3 regions of the Marinagarivorans sp. genome follow, and region 3 is predicted to be linked to each of the others. Evidence: predicted binding sites of a transcription regulator. Region 3 holds the regulator's gene; each other region holds the start of a gene.
The links. Region 3 encodes FNR, which switches genes on or off when oxygen is low (the NO sensors DNR and NnrR bind a similar motif). Its sites were predicted from a motif close to TTGATNNNNATCAA; they were not measured.

Region 1 (4,296 bases), on a different contig from region 3:
GATGGGCAGCTGGTCACAAGGCCTTAGCCGCTTCAACTTAAACACTCAAACTTTCGAACACTTCCAATATCAGCCATCCGTAGACGGCACTTTACTGGGTGTAGAACCTTGGCGATTATTAATTGATAGCCAACACAAGTTATGGGTGGCCACCGAGCTTGGCCTCAACCTTTTTAACCCCAAAGACGCTACCTTTACTCACTTCCAACCCGTCGACAAAAATACAGGCAAAAAGAGTAATTTATATAGTCGTGATATCTATGAAGATAAGCGCGGTGACTTTTGGATTGCCTCGGATAGAGGCTTGTTTTTATTTGATCGCGAAACCTATCGTTTCCGACAATTTCAGCACAACGCAAGCGACCCAACCTCAATCAGTGCCGGCTTTGTTAAGTCGATCTATGAAGATAACAAGCATAACTTATGGATTGGAACCCACGGTGGCGGGTTAAATTTACTGGATCGCAAGACAGAAACGTTTATTCAAATCGGCAAGAACACAGACCTCGAAAAGTTAATTATTTCCGGGATCACTCAAGACCGCCAAGGTTTTCTATGGCTAAATACCCTACAAGGTTTGTATCAATTCAACCCAACAACACACGCATTCACTCAATTCACTAAGCGCAACGGCTTAATCAGCAACGTTTATAATCGCAACGCCATTACAACTCTAGCAAACGGTGATGTTTTTTCGGGTAGCACCGGCGGTTTCACATTAATTACACCCTCAAAAATTGAAAAAAACCTAGTCCCCCCTCGTACAGTTATCACCGAGTTTAGTATTTTTAATAAACCTATCACCTCAAAAGAAAATAACTCACCACTTAAAAAAAGCATCACTCATACAAAAATTATTACTTTAGATCACAAAAAATCCGTTTTTTCCTTTCAGTTTTCGTCTCTTAGCTATCAGCTTACAGATCAAAATACCTACCAATATATTTTGGAGGGTTTTGACAAGCATTGGAATGACGTAGGCCATCGCCGAACAGCAACTTACACCAACCTAGATTCCGGCCACTACTTTTTCAAGGTGAAGTCAGCCAACCATGATGGCATATGGTCTAACGAACCTGCCGAAATAGAAATCATCATACTTCCCCCGCTCTGGTTAAGTTGGTGGGCCTATAGCCTCTATTCGTTATTAGCCTTACTGTTGATTTCTTTTATATTCTATTTTCAATCGCGCAAGGTTCAGCTACAACATGAAAAAACACTAAATACAAAGCTTTTAAAATTGGATAAGTTTAAAGACGCCTTTTTAGCCAGCACATCCCACGAATTACGAACCCCGCTAAACGGTATTATTGGCATCGCCGAAAATTTAATGGATACAAAACAAGACCAACTTGACCAAGATGTTCTTCACAAATTATCCATGATCATAAACAGCGGAAAGCGCCTTGCCAGCTTGGTTAACGACATCCTTGATTATTCAAAAATTAGCGTGCAAGAGCTTAAAGTTCAAATTAAACCCGTTTCAACACATGCCGTCATGATACTTGTCGATGCGTTATTGCGCCCCTTAGCCGAGGAAAAAGGTCTTTTATTGATTAATGATTTCGACGAGAACTCACGTTACGCTATGGCTGACGAAGATCGCCTGCAACAAATATTAATCAACCTAATCGGCAATGCCATTAAATACACGACAACAGGCTGCATTAACATTAATCTAAGCCGTAACGATAATGTCATTTGTTTTGTTATACGCGACAGCGGCATCGGCATTCCTGAAGACCAAATTGACCATATTTTTGAAGTTTTCCACCAAGTAGACCAAGATGGCGAGCAATACTATTCAGGTACGGGATTAGGCCTAGCGATTGCCAAGCAGTTGATTGAACTTCAAGGCGGCCAAATTACTGTAACCTCGTCACCGAATGAAGGCTCAACCTTTTCATTTACGCTGCCAGCCGCTAGCCAGCCGCGCCACCTAGCCACACCATCATCGCCTCAACAACCGCCACCCCAACAAAAAAACCTACAACCCCAAGCACAACCCTCGACTAATTTCGCAATTACAAACAGCAGCCTTAGCCCACCGCCCTCGACACTGGAATGCCTACACAGCAACCCCGAAGAAAAAATCATACTCATCGTCGATGATGATGCCATCAATCGCATTGTCTTAAATGGCATTTTGAAACTACATCGCTACACGGTTGTAGAGGCTTCGTCAGGACAAGAAGCATTAGATTACCTTGAGCAAGGCCATCACGCAGACATGGCGATAACTGATGTCATGATGCCCGGAATGAATGGCTATGAGCTGTGCCGTAAACTGCGAATTAAGTATTCAGTTAATCAGCTTCCCATTATTTTCCTGTCTGCCAATATCACCGACGACGACTTGATCAAAGCGTATAACGTCGGCGCCAATAACTTTTTAACTAAGCCTATATCCAAGCACGCTTTGCTACCTCAAGTAGCTAACCTACTGATGCTCACCGAAAACAATTCGCCCATTTAAATCCCGCCCTAACCTCACACCGTAAATTAAGTCTTGACGCGCATCAAATAAGGTTTAGAATTTTCAGTAATTTCTGAAAATTCAGAACAACCAATACAGCCCCCAGGTAACACTTGCCATGAAGCTCCCTCACGATAGCCAAACCTTCATCATGCATTGCGGCGAAATGGGCAGCCGGTGGGGCTTTAATCGCACTGTTGGCCAAATTTGTGCTCTTCTGGTCATCACGGAAGAGCCTCTTAATGCTGACCAAATCGCTGAAGCCCTAAGTATTAGCCGTGGCAATGTCAGTATGGGCCTAAAAGAGCTGCAATCTTGGCGATTGATTCAACTAAGCCATAAACCCGGCGACCGCAAAGAGTACTTCACCGCCAATGGCAGTATTTGGGATATGGGACAAACCATTTTTGAAGAGCGACGCAAACGCGAAATAGACCCCACCCTCTCACTTTTGCGATCGCAGTTACTCTCCCACGAAGGTGAAAGCAACTACAGCATCGAGCGCCAACAAGAGATTCACGACCTGCTAGAACTACTGACCACATGGGCCACTGCACTCGGCGGCATGAAGCCAGACACGTTGAAATCACTGATGAAGTTGGGCTCAGGTGTCACCAAAGTTTTGGAATTAAAAAGTAAGTTAAAAGGTAAGTAATAAAAAGCCTATTGAGGCTTAAGGGGTTAATCATGTTAGACGTACTGATTTTATCCCGCATTCAATTTGCGGCCAATATCAGTTTCCATATTCTGTTTCCCACTATCACCATCGCACTGTGCTGGTTTCTACTGTACTTTAAAATACGCCAACACATTACACCTCATCCGGTATGGCAACGGGCTTATCGTTTTTGGGTTAAAATTTTCGCGCTCACGTTTGCCATGGGCGTTGTTAGCGGCATTACCATGTCATTTCAGTTTGGCACTAACTGGCCTGGCTTTATGGAAACCGTGGGCAATGTTGCTGGCCCCCTTCTGGGCTACGAAGTACTCACGGCTTTTTTTCTAGAGGCCACTTTTTTAGGCATTATGTTATTTGGTCAAGGTCGCGTTTCGCCCCGCACGCATACCTTAGCTACAGTCATTGTCGCCATTGGCACAACGCTTTCGGCGTTCTGGATTTTAGCGTTAAACTCTTGGATGCACACCCCCACAGGCTTTGAGATGCGTGACGGCGTTGCCTTTCCCGTAAGCTGGCTAGAAATTATCTTTAACCCGTCATTCCCCTTCCGAATGATTCACGTATTGATTGCATCGGGCTTAACCGCCGCTTTTTTAATTGCGGGAATTTCAGCGTATCGAATATTGAAAGGTGACACCAAAAAAACACCTCAACAATCCTTAAAAATCGCCATCATTGTGGCAGCAATTTTAGCCCCAATGCAGGCGCTTGTTGGCGACCTTCATGGTTTAAATACCTTTGAATACCAACCACAAAAAGTGGCCGCGATGGAAGGTGTTTGGGAAACCGAAAAAGGCGCGCCCATGCTGCTATTTGCCATCCCTAATGAAAAGGAACGCCGCAATGACTTTGCCATCGGCATTCCCAACCTTGCCAGCCTAATCCTCACCCATAGCGCTGAGGGCGAAATAAAAGGACTTAATGAATTTAAAGGCGAGCACCCTCCCGTATTTGCCGTTTTTTGGAGCTTTAGAACAATGGTTGGCATGGGTCTATTAATGCTCATCATTTCGTGGATTAGTCTCGCCTTTTTATTAAAACGCGGCCAGCTTCCCAAACCACTGTTAATGGTTTTATGCGGAATGACTTTCTCTGGCTGGGTTGCCACACTGGCTGGCTGGTATGTTACCGAAATTGGCCG
Region 2 (4,296 bases), on a different contig from region 3:
ATATTACAGACCGGCGTCGACAAAATGAGACATTAGACAGTCTTGTAGAGTCGTTGCCGATGTCACTGGTTGTTGTTGATACGAAGGGTTTTATTGTATACGCCAATAGTAGCGCTCAAGGCTTGATGCCTATCGATATTAGAGTGACAACAGTAAACGATGTTTTACCGGATTGCGATTTATCTTCAGTGAAAAAATTGTTAGATCTCGGTGGGCAGAAAAGCCGTCCGATTGTCGTTGTTGCCAAGGTATGCAGTTTGGATAAACAGTGGGTTCCGGTTGAAGTGACTTTCAAGCAGATACTTTGGGAAGGGGATTATCGTTATTTAGTTTTAATTGCCGATATCTCTGATCGGGTCAGTGCTCAAAAATCGGTACGTGATAGCGAGAATCAGTTACGTTTGTTGATGGCTAATTTGGGGGAGGGTGTCTGCGGTATCGATCCTATGGGCTGCGTAACTTACGCTAATTTGGCCGCGTGTGAGTTACTGGCTTACGATGCCACCAATATTCGAAATGTCAATTTTCGTGAAGTAATTTTCAACTCGGATAACGGCGATGACGACCCCATTACTAAGGCGTGTTCATTGGGGCAGGTAACACGCTGCCCCAACGCACTGTTTACGCGTAAGGATGGTACGACGGTCCCGGTAGATTTTGTGTGTACCCCTTTGATGTCGGATGACGACTGTAACCTTGGCGCTGTTGTGGTTTTTAGTGATATTCACACACGTTTAGAGTATGAAGATCGTTTGGCACGCCGCAATGAATTAATTGCCTTAGGTTTGGATGCTTCTGGTTTGGGGAGTTGGGAGTGGAAAGCCTCTGATAATCGTTTGGTGTGGTCCACAACCTTATACAATATTCTTGATATGCCTGAAGGTGCCTTTTCTGAGCGCCCGGAAGATATTGATGATGTTATTCACCCTCATGATATTGCCGATGTCCGAATGGTTGATGAACATGCGCGTCGCCACCTTGAGGTGACTGATTTTTGTTGCCGCTTAATTAAATTATCTGGTGAGGTTATTTGGGTTACGGGCAAGTACCGGTATTTTTCGAACGAGCATGGAAAAATCGTGAGAGCTCGAGGTGTGCTTTGGAATTCCACAGAAGAAACATTATTGCAGCGTGACAATACTGAAAAAACAGAAGCACTCAAACGCTCCAATAAAGAGCTTGATGATTTTGCCCATATCGCGAGCCATGATTTAAAAGAACCTTTACGAGGGATTTCAAATTACGCCACTTTTTTGCAGGAAGACTACAGTCAAGAATTGGATGGCGATGGCAAAGCGATGCTACAGAGTATTACGCGTTTAACCGGGCATATGGAACGCCTAATTAGTGATTTGCTAAATTATTCTCGTTTAGGTCGTACAGAGCTTGCATTTAAAGAAGTTGATATTGACGATCTTATTACACAAGTATTGGAGTCGTTATCGCCGCGACTAGATGAGCTGAATGTTGCTGTTAGCTACGCTACCCCAATGCCTGTTGTCTTCTGTGACAACGTCCGAATAAAAGAGGTGTTCAGAAATCTTATTTCAAATGCGATGAAATATAGCGAAGGGCTGGATCGCCGAATTACTTTGGGGTGTGATGAGTTAGACGACGAAGTTGTTTTTTATGTCATTGATAATGGCATTGGAATTGCCCCCGAGTATCAAGAAAGGATTTTTGAAGTTTTTAAGCGCTTGCACAGTAATGCGGAGTATGGCGGCGGCAGCGGTATAGGTTTGAGTATTGTACAGAAGGTTGTAATGCAGCATAAAGGTCGCCTGTGGTTGGAATCAGAAAAGGATTCTGGAAGTACCTTCTATTTTTCACTGCCATTATCGAGTACTGAAGAGCCGTCTTAAAAGCAGTCAATACTATGGCTGTAAACCTAGTTTTATAGCGACTATTGCTCAGCGGCCCTTAGACCGCGATATGTGCTTAGTTGAGAAAGCAGAACCCTTTCATTACCTCACGTGAATACAACATTCTGTGTGTTCATATCTCATGTGGCTACCGCAAAAAATTGTATTCCATAAATATAACGTGAAAATCATTGATGTAAGTCAAATTCGTAGGGCCTCCTTTGCGGTTAATAGTAGTAGTCTATCTTGATGACTGTTAATTGATGTTGTCACGGCTAGGCTTCGGTTTTCTTGGTTTTTCTCAGCTTAAATTTAATAATGCAACACTATGTTTAGGCCTTAATAGCTTAACGTGGAGATGGATGATGTCGGGTGCTCCTATCAGTAAGAAAGATGAGTTAAAAATGATCGTCTTTATTTGTGTGTTTTTATTCCCGTTGCTGGCTATTGCCATTGTTGGGTCCTACGGCTTAGCGATTTGGTTGTCGCAAATTACTTTTGGTCATTAAGGCGCTATTTGATGATGTTACATATTAGCAGCGTTATTGTGCAGGTCGTAAATTCCGCGTTACCTGTGGTTAGTAATTACATTAGTTTATTAGGAAACGCCTCTGTTTCAGCGAGCGATCCATTACAGGGGAAGCTCATCGTTGTACTAGAGGCCGCTACCTTACGGGATACAGAAGCGAAGATTGATGCCTTGAAATCGATTGAAGGTGTTATTTCTGCAACGATGGTTTATCACCACAACGAGTCAATCGTTGAACTCAATCAACCCCTTTATGAGAAAACACTATGAGTATTTCTCGTCGAGAATTTGTAAGGCAGCAAGCGACGGCTACCGCATGCGCTGCGGCAGGTATTATTTTACCCTCGGATGCTAGCAACATGATTACGGCTTTAGACGATACGCGTTTAACGTGGTCTAAGGCTCCTTGCCGATTTTGTGGTACAGGGTGCAGTGTGAACGTTGCGACGAAAGCCGGTCAAGTGGTGGCTACTCATGGGGATATTAAATCGCCGGTGAATCGTGGTTTAAATTGTGTGAAAGGTTATTTCTTATCGAAAGTCATGTACGGCAAAGATCGCCTGACTATGCCTTTGCTTCGTATGCGCGACGGCAAGTACGACAAAAATGGTGATTTTACTGAAGTGAGTTGGAATACTGCTTTTACCGTTATGGCAGAAAAATTCAAACACACGCTGAACGAAAAAGGCCCCGACGGAATTGGTATGTTTGGTTCTGGTCAGTGGACCGTATGGGAAGGCTATGCTGGCGTTAAGCTGATGAAGGCCGGTTTTCGTTCCAACAACTTAGAGCCTAATGCGCGCCATTGTATGGCCAGTGCTGTTGCGGGTTTTATGCGAACCTTTGGCATTGATGAGCCTATGGGGTGCTACGACGACTTTGAGCATGCCGATGCTTTTGTACTTTGGGGGTCTAATATGGCAGAAATGCACCCCATATTGTGGACGCGTATAGCCGATCGCCGTTTAAGTACGCCGGGCACGCAGGTCTGCGTGATGTCCACCTATGAGCACCGCAGTTTTGACTTGGCCGATATTCCCGTTATTTTTAACCCCAATACAGATTTGGCGATTGCAAATTATATTGCGAATTACATTATTCAAAATAAAAAAGTAAATTGGGATTTTGTTAATAAACATACTAATTTTCGTAAAGGCGTTACTGATATTGGCTATGGTTTAAGGCCTGAGGATGAGCGTGAAAAGATCGCCAAGAATGCGAATAACCCAAACGATTCTGAATCGATCGATTTCGATGCCTATGCTAAATTTGTTGCCGATTACACGGTAGAGAAAGCCAGTGAAATCAGTGGTGTTAGTGAAGATGCCTTGATTAAAATGGCGAAGCTCTATGCGGACCCAAAAATCAAGGTGATGTCGTTATGGACTATGGGTGTTAACCAGCATACCCGTGGCGCCTGGATGAATAATCTAATTTATAATCTGCATTTGCTAACCGGAAAAATTTCAACGCCTGGCAACAGTCCTTTTAGTTTAACGGGGCAGCCTTCAGCGTGCGGCACAGCGCGTGAAGTGGGTACCTTTGCTCATCGTTTACCGGCCGATCTGCTTGTTGCTAAAGAAGAGCATCGTAAAACAGCTGAGAAAATTTGGAACCTACCTGCAGGCACTATTAATCCAAAGGTTGGGGCGCATGCTGTTTTGCATAACCGTCATCTTAAGGACGGTAAAATTAATGCTTACTGGGTGATGTGTAATAACAATATGCAGGCCGGGGCTAACATGTTGGAAGAAGGGCTGCCCGGTTATCGCAACCCCGAAAATTTTATTGTTGTGAGTGACGCCTACCCAACAGTTACCGCGCAGGCTGGCGACTTAATTTTACCGACAGCTATGTGGGTAGAAAAAGAAGGTGCCTATGGTAATGCTGAGCGCCGTACACAGT
Region 3 (4,296 bases):
TAATGTTGAAGGTGATGTTAGTGCACTTAATATTGCGTTAATTGGTGTGACTTATCTGAATGCGACTGGGGATGTCACGCTAGGGAGCGCGGTGCCTTTGGAGGAGGTTTTCACTAACGGTAATTTGTTGCTAGATGGCGCGGCTAATGTCAACAAAGCTTCGGCGCTGGGAACGGTTACATTAAAAAATGCGGGAACAGCTGAGCTTGTGTATGCCAATAGCGATTTATCCTTAGCTGGCGGCAGGGTTGGCGTCGCCAATACGCTAGGTTCTGCGGATTTAATCCAATGGGCATTCTATGGCTCAATCCTCGCGCAAGGGGATGTTGATGTTTCTGCTCCCGTAGACAAAGTCCAAACCCGGGGAGATGTTATTTTACGTGTGTGGGCCGATGCTAGAGATATTAAAACGGAGAAAACACTAACCTGCCCAGATACTAGCTGGAATTTACATGATTCACTGGTGGCTAAAGTGGCATTAATCAATTGTCCTGGGCTATCAGCCGAAGTGGTGGAGGGGGGGGAGGTTAATGTTCCCTTGATGGAGGAGTTGGAGCCCTTTACTCGCGTTAAGCCCCAGATTGACGTTTGGACGGTGAAGTCTGAAGCCAATTATGTCTTCGAATACATCAGTGGAAATATTCGTGTCACGGTCAAAAATATAAACACAATAGCTGACGGCACTTACTATGTTGGTTCTTATCCTCATGATGGCTTGCGTGATCACCGAGATTATTTGTGTGATGCGATTAATGGTGCTGGACAATGCACTTCGCCTACCGCTAGAACTAAAACGATATGCCAGGGGTATTCAACATCGAATAGTTGTTTTAGCTATGATCAGCCTTCGAAAACATGGACGATTGAGGGGAAAAATATAGTGCCAGGTGTTGTGTGGTTTGATGGTAATTTAAATTTATCAAATGGTGAGTACTACAATACTTTTGCTGCTACAGGAAATATCGTGACATCGGGTGCGATGAAAAATTATGCCCCCAATTTTATTGGCTACAACGCGACCTGTGCTCTGGCGTATCCACTTTCCCCTTCAACTGATTTTGCGAACCTTTATCCAGAGCAATTGTGCGATCAAGATTTAAGTGTTATGCGTTATTCTCCATTAACAAACATTGTACTGATGGCCGGCGGGAATGATCCATTTGCTGGAGGAGTATACAAGGGTGGCAATATTACGTTGGCTGCTGCTAATGAATTGTTCGGCACAGTGTTGGCAGGTAATAATCTTGTGACTGGTGGTGATACAATTGTGCATGGATATGTGTCTGCGGCCGCGAATGCAATTGGAGTTGGTGCAAATAACTTGGCGGGGAAAACAACGATTGACCTTGATAATTTGCCGGCCACATATCGGCCGGATGAGGTGCCAGACTTTGATGGTGGCTCATGCTCAAGCGCTTGTATGCCACCGTCAGAGGGAGCTGAGGTTTTGTGGACCCGGTACTTGTGATAACACCAAGGCGGCATTAATAAATGCCGCCTTGGCTTTTCGTGTCACTCCTTGTTTTTGTTGCCACCTACTTTTCGCTTTAATTCATCGATATCTAAAATAATGACATGCTTTTTATCGAGTGCGATTAGTCCGCTTTTGTGAAAGCGCCCCAAGACACGGCTTACGGTTTCAATCGTGAGGCCAAGATAGTTGCCGATGTCGGAGCGCGCCATGGGCAAATAAAATTCAACTGCGGATAACCCCCGTTGGCTGTTACGTTGTGAAATGCTTAAAAGTAAGAACGCCAGTTTTTCATCTGCACTATTTTTACTTAATAAGCCAATAAGTTCTTGGTCACTAGCAATTTCCTTCCCCATTATTTGGAAAAAACGACGTTGTAAGTTAGGGATTTTAACGCTCAAATCTTCTAATTGATGAAAAGGTATTTCGCAAACCGAGCTTGTTTCTAGTGCGATAGCCATATTGCTGTGAGTGCTTGTTGCGATACCGTCCATGCCTAATATTTCGCCAGGTAAATAAAAACCGGTGACTTGCTCTTCTCCATCGGTAGAGACAGTAACGGTTTTAAATGAACCGGAGCGTACAGCAAAAACAGACTTAAAAGCATCGCCAGCAAAATAGAGCTTGTCGGACTTGTGAAGGGGGCGGCCACGTTGAACAATGTCATCAAGTTGATTGATGTCATTGCGTAGAAGGCTAATAGGTAAGCAAAGATCCCCTAAACGACATTCTCCGCAGTTGACTGGTGAACCGGTATTGCAGTGTGCTTTCATCGCTATCTCTTATCTGAACTTGGAATCCATTTGCCACGCATTTTACAAGGCTTAGTAAGTAGACAAAAGGTGTGATTGAAAACTTTGCGCAATAACAGTCTAAATACCGTTTGGTTCGGGATGATTGCACCAAAGGTGTAGCCTATTAGGGGTAGCAGTAGGCTGTCGAAACAATCTCTTTTGGGCCAAATCAGTATCCCGAAAATGACTGTGTGGCCATTTTATGGGCCGCTCAAGCCATCTACGACTTTGTGCTCCTGCCAAAGTCTATCCCTACGCATCCATACTAGGGCCAGGGCTATCGCTCTATGATCGCAGCAAGTTCTAGTGTTTTATTGGCTTTATCGCCGACGTTGTGAAAATCGCCTATAAAACAAAGGGGCTAAACGAAAAGGGGCCGAATAACAGGAATTGAATACTTTTTGAACTCAATGCTTTGCAGCCCTTATGGAGAGCACCTTAACTAGTAATAACGGCAGGAAATACATAGAGCGATAGCCCTGATACTAGGGCTGGGTGCTATACAAGCGCTCCCGGCGCTTCAATGCCAAAAAAATAACCCCGCAGCCATATTTCAAGCTCATTTTCTGGCGATTTAGTCATGATGAAAAGCGAAAATTGAAATTTCGACAATAACAGCATCCAAATGCTAGAAATTACTCATCTTAGGTAAAGTCAATATTTCGACGGCCTAGGGTAGCGGTCTTGGATTAGAGGTTAATTTTTGTGGTTGCGTAAGATGTATCCATATCAATAAATACTGCTTTTTGGGATTCTTTCCCCTAGGTGCTCTTGAATTAGCGAGGGAGCCATTATTCGTTTCGGTGAGAATTCGCTCCCACAAGAAAATAAATTATTTTTTGTGACGCAGCTCAAGATAATGACTTTAAGTCAAGAATTTGTCACCCCAATCAACGCATCCATTGATTGGGGTGGAGGGCCGGGTTATTGTCATTAGTGAGCACGTAACGTGTTCACTAATGACACATTAAAGGACAATTTTATGAACTTCCGAACCCTCAAAGCTTGTGGCTTAAGTGCTGCGCTAATGTTGGCTGGATCAGCATCGTTTGCTGAAAGCCTAAACCAAGCTGCTCTCCTTCCTAGCGGTGATACCTTTCAATTTGGTTTCGCCTCTATCCCGAATATTCGGGTTAGTAATGCACCTGCTGATACTGACTATAATCGCAGTGCAATGCTCCATGATGGGTCTACTTATCGCTTATATTTCTTTAAAGAAGGTAGTCAGGATACCATCTATCAATTTGGCTTTAATGGCAGCACCTATCAATATGGGCATAATTCGATTGCGCAATTACGTATCACGAACAAGCCCGTAGATGCTAACCCGGAAGATTTTTCGATGCTACATGATGGTTCTGTATATCGTTTATATATGCTGAGTTATGACCAAACTACAGTCTATCAATTCGGTTGGAATGGCTCTACCTACCAGTATGGGCATCGGTCAATCCCTGCAATTCCTATTGCCGGCACACCTTCTGATGCTGATAAGTCTCGCTGGGCAATGCTTCATGATGGTCAAAACTATCGCTTATATTTTGCCAAGCAAGGTGTTTCAGATAAGATTTACCCGTTTGCATGGAATGGCAGTTCGTATGAGTTTGGTTTCGATTCGCCTAGCATTATCGATTTAGACTCAGTTCCGACAAATAGTAATACTGATACTATGAATATGTTACACGACGGGTCGCGCTCTCGATTCTATTACATGGCCCCATAAGACATTACTGATATTTAGTGTGTGCGACATAAGCTTTAGAGTCTAAGGGCTAGGTTTGAGGGGGCAATACTTCATCCGCTAATGCTATGTCGCCACTTACCATCGTTGCTCAATGAGTTACATGCCCCGGCATGCGACCCTTTAAGCGCCTCGATAAGAAAGTCGAACTATTCATCTAATTGGCCAAGCTATTATTGCCTTGTAGTGGTCAACCCTTATGCTCCTCTATTACTGTTTATTTTCTGCGTCAACCTAATTTGCCACTTCCGTGTGGCGGTGCAATGCCTAATAAGAGGCTTCTTTCTCGA

Region 1: the regulator FNR is predicted to act here: its motif matches at 2,510-2,523, upstream of AC3A8L_RS10340 (GbsR/MarR family transcriptional regulator).
Region 2: the regulator FNR is predicted to act here: its motif matches at 2,054-2,067, upstream of AC3A8L_RS07950 (periplasmic nitrate reductase, NapE protein).

What each region holds. Positions count from the first base shown of each region.
Region 1 covers NZ_CEXWTU010000077.1:4,589-8,884, forward strand. Annotated here, with positions in the region: gene AC3A8L_RS10335 (hybrid sensor histidine kinase/response regulator) at 1-2,476, shown strand, start outside; gene AC3A8L_RS10340 (GbsR/MarR family transcriptional regulator) at 2,595-3,131, shown strand; gene AC3A8L_RS10345 (cytochrome ubiquinol oxidase subunit I) at 3,164-4,296, shown strand, end outside.
Region 2 covers NZ_CEXWTU010000050.1:6,158-10,453, reverse strand. Annotated here, with positions in the region: gene AC3A8L_RS07955 (PAS domain S-box protein) at 1-1,862, shown strand, start outside; gene AC3A8L_RS07950 (periplasmic nitrate reductase, NapE protein) at 2,126-2,371, shown strand; gene AC3A8L_RS07945 (chaperone NapD) at 2,383-2,661, shown strand; gene napA (nitrate reductase catalytic subunit NapA) at 2,658-4,296, shown strand, end outside.
Region 3 covers NZ_CEXWTU010000003.1:11,528-15,823, forward strand. Annotated here, with positions in the region: gene AC3A8L_RS00705 (hypothetical protein) at 1-1,468, shown strand, start outside; gene fnr (fumarate/nitrate reduction transcriptional regulator Fnr) at 1,513-2,244, opposite strand; gene AC3A8L_RS00715 (hypothetical protein) at 3,248-3,988, shown strand.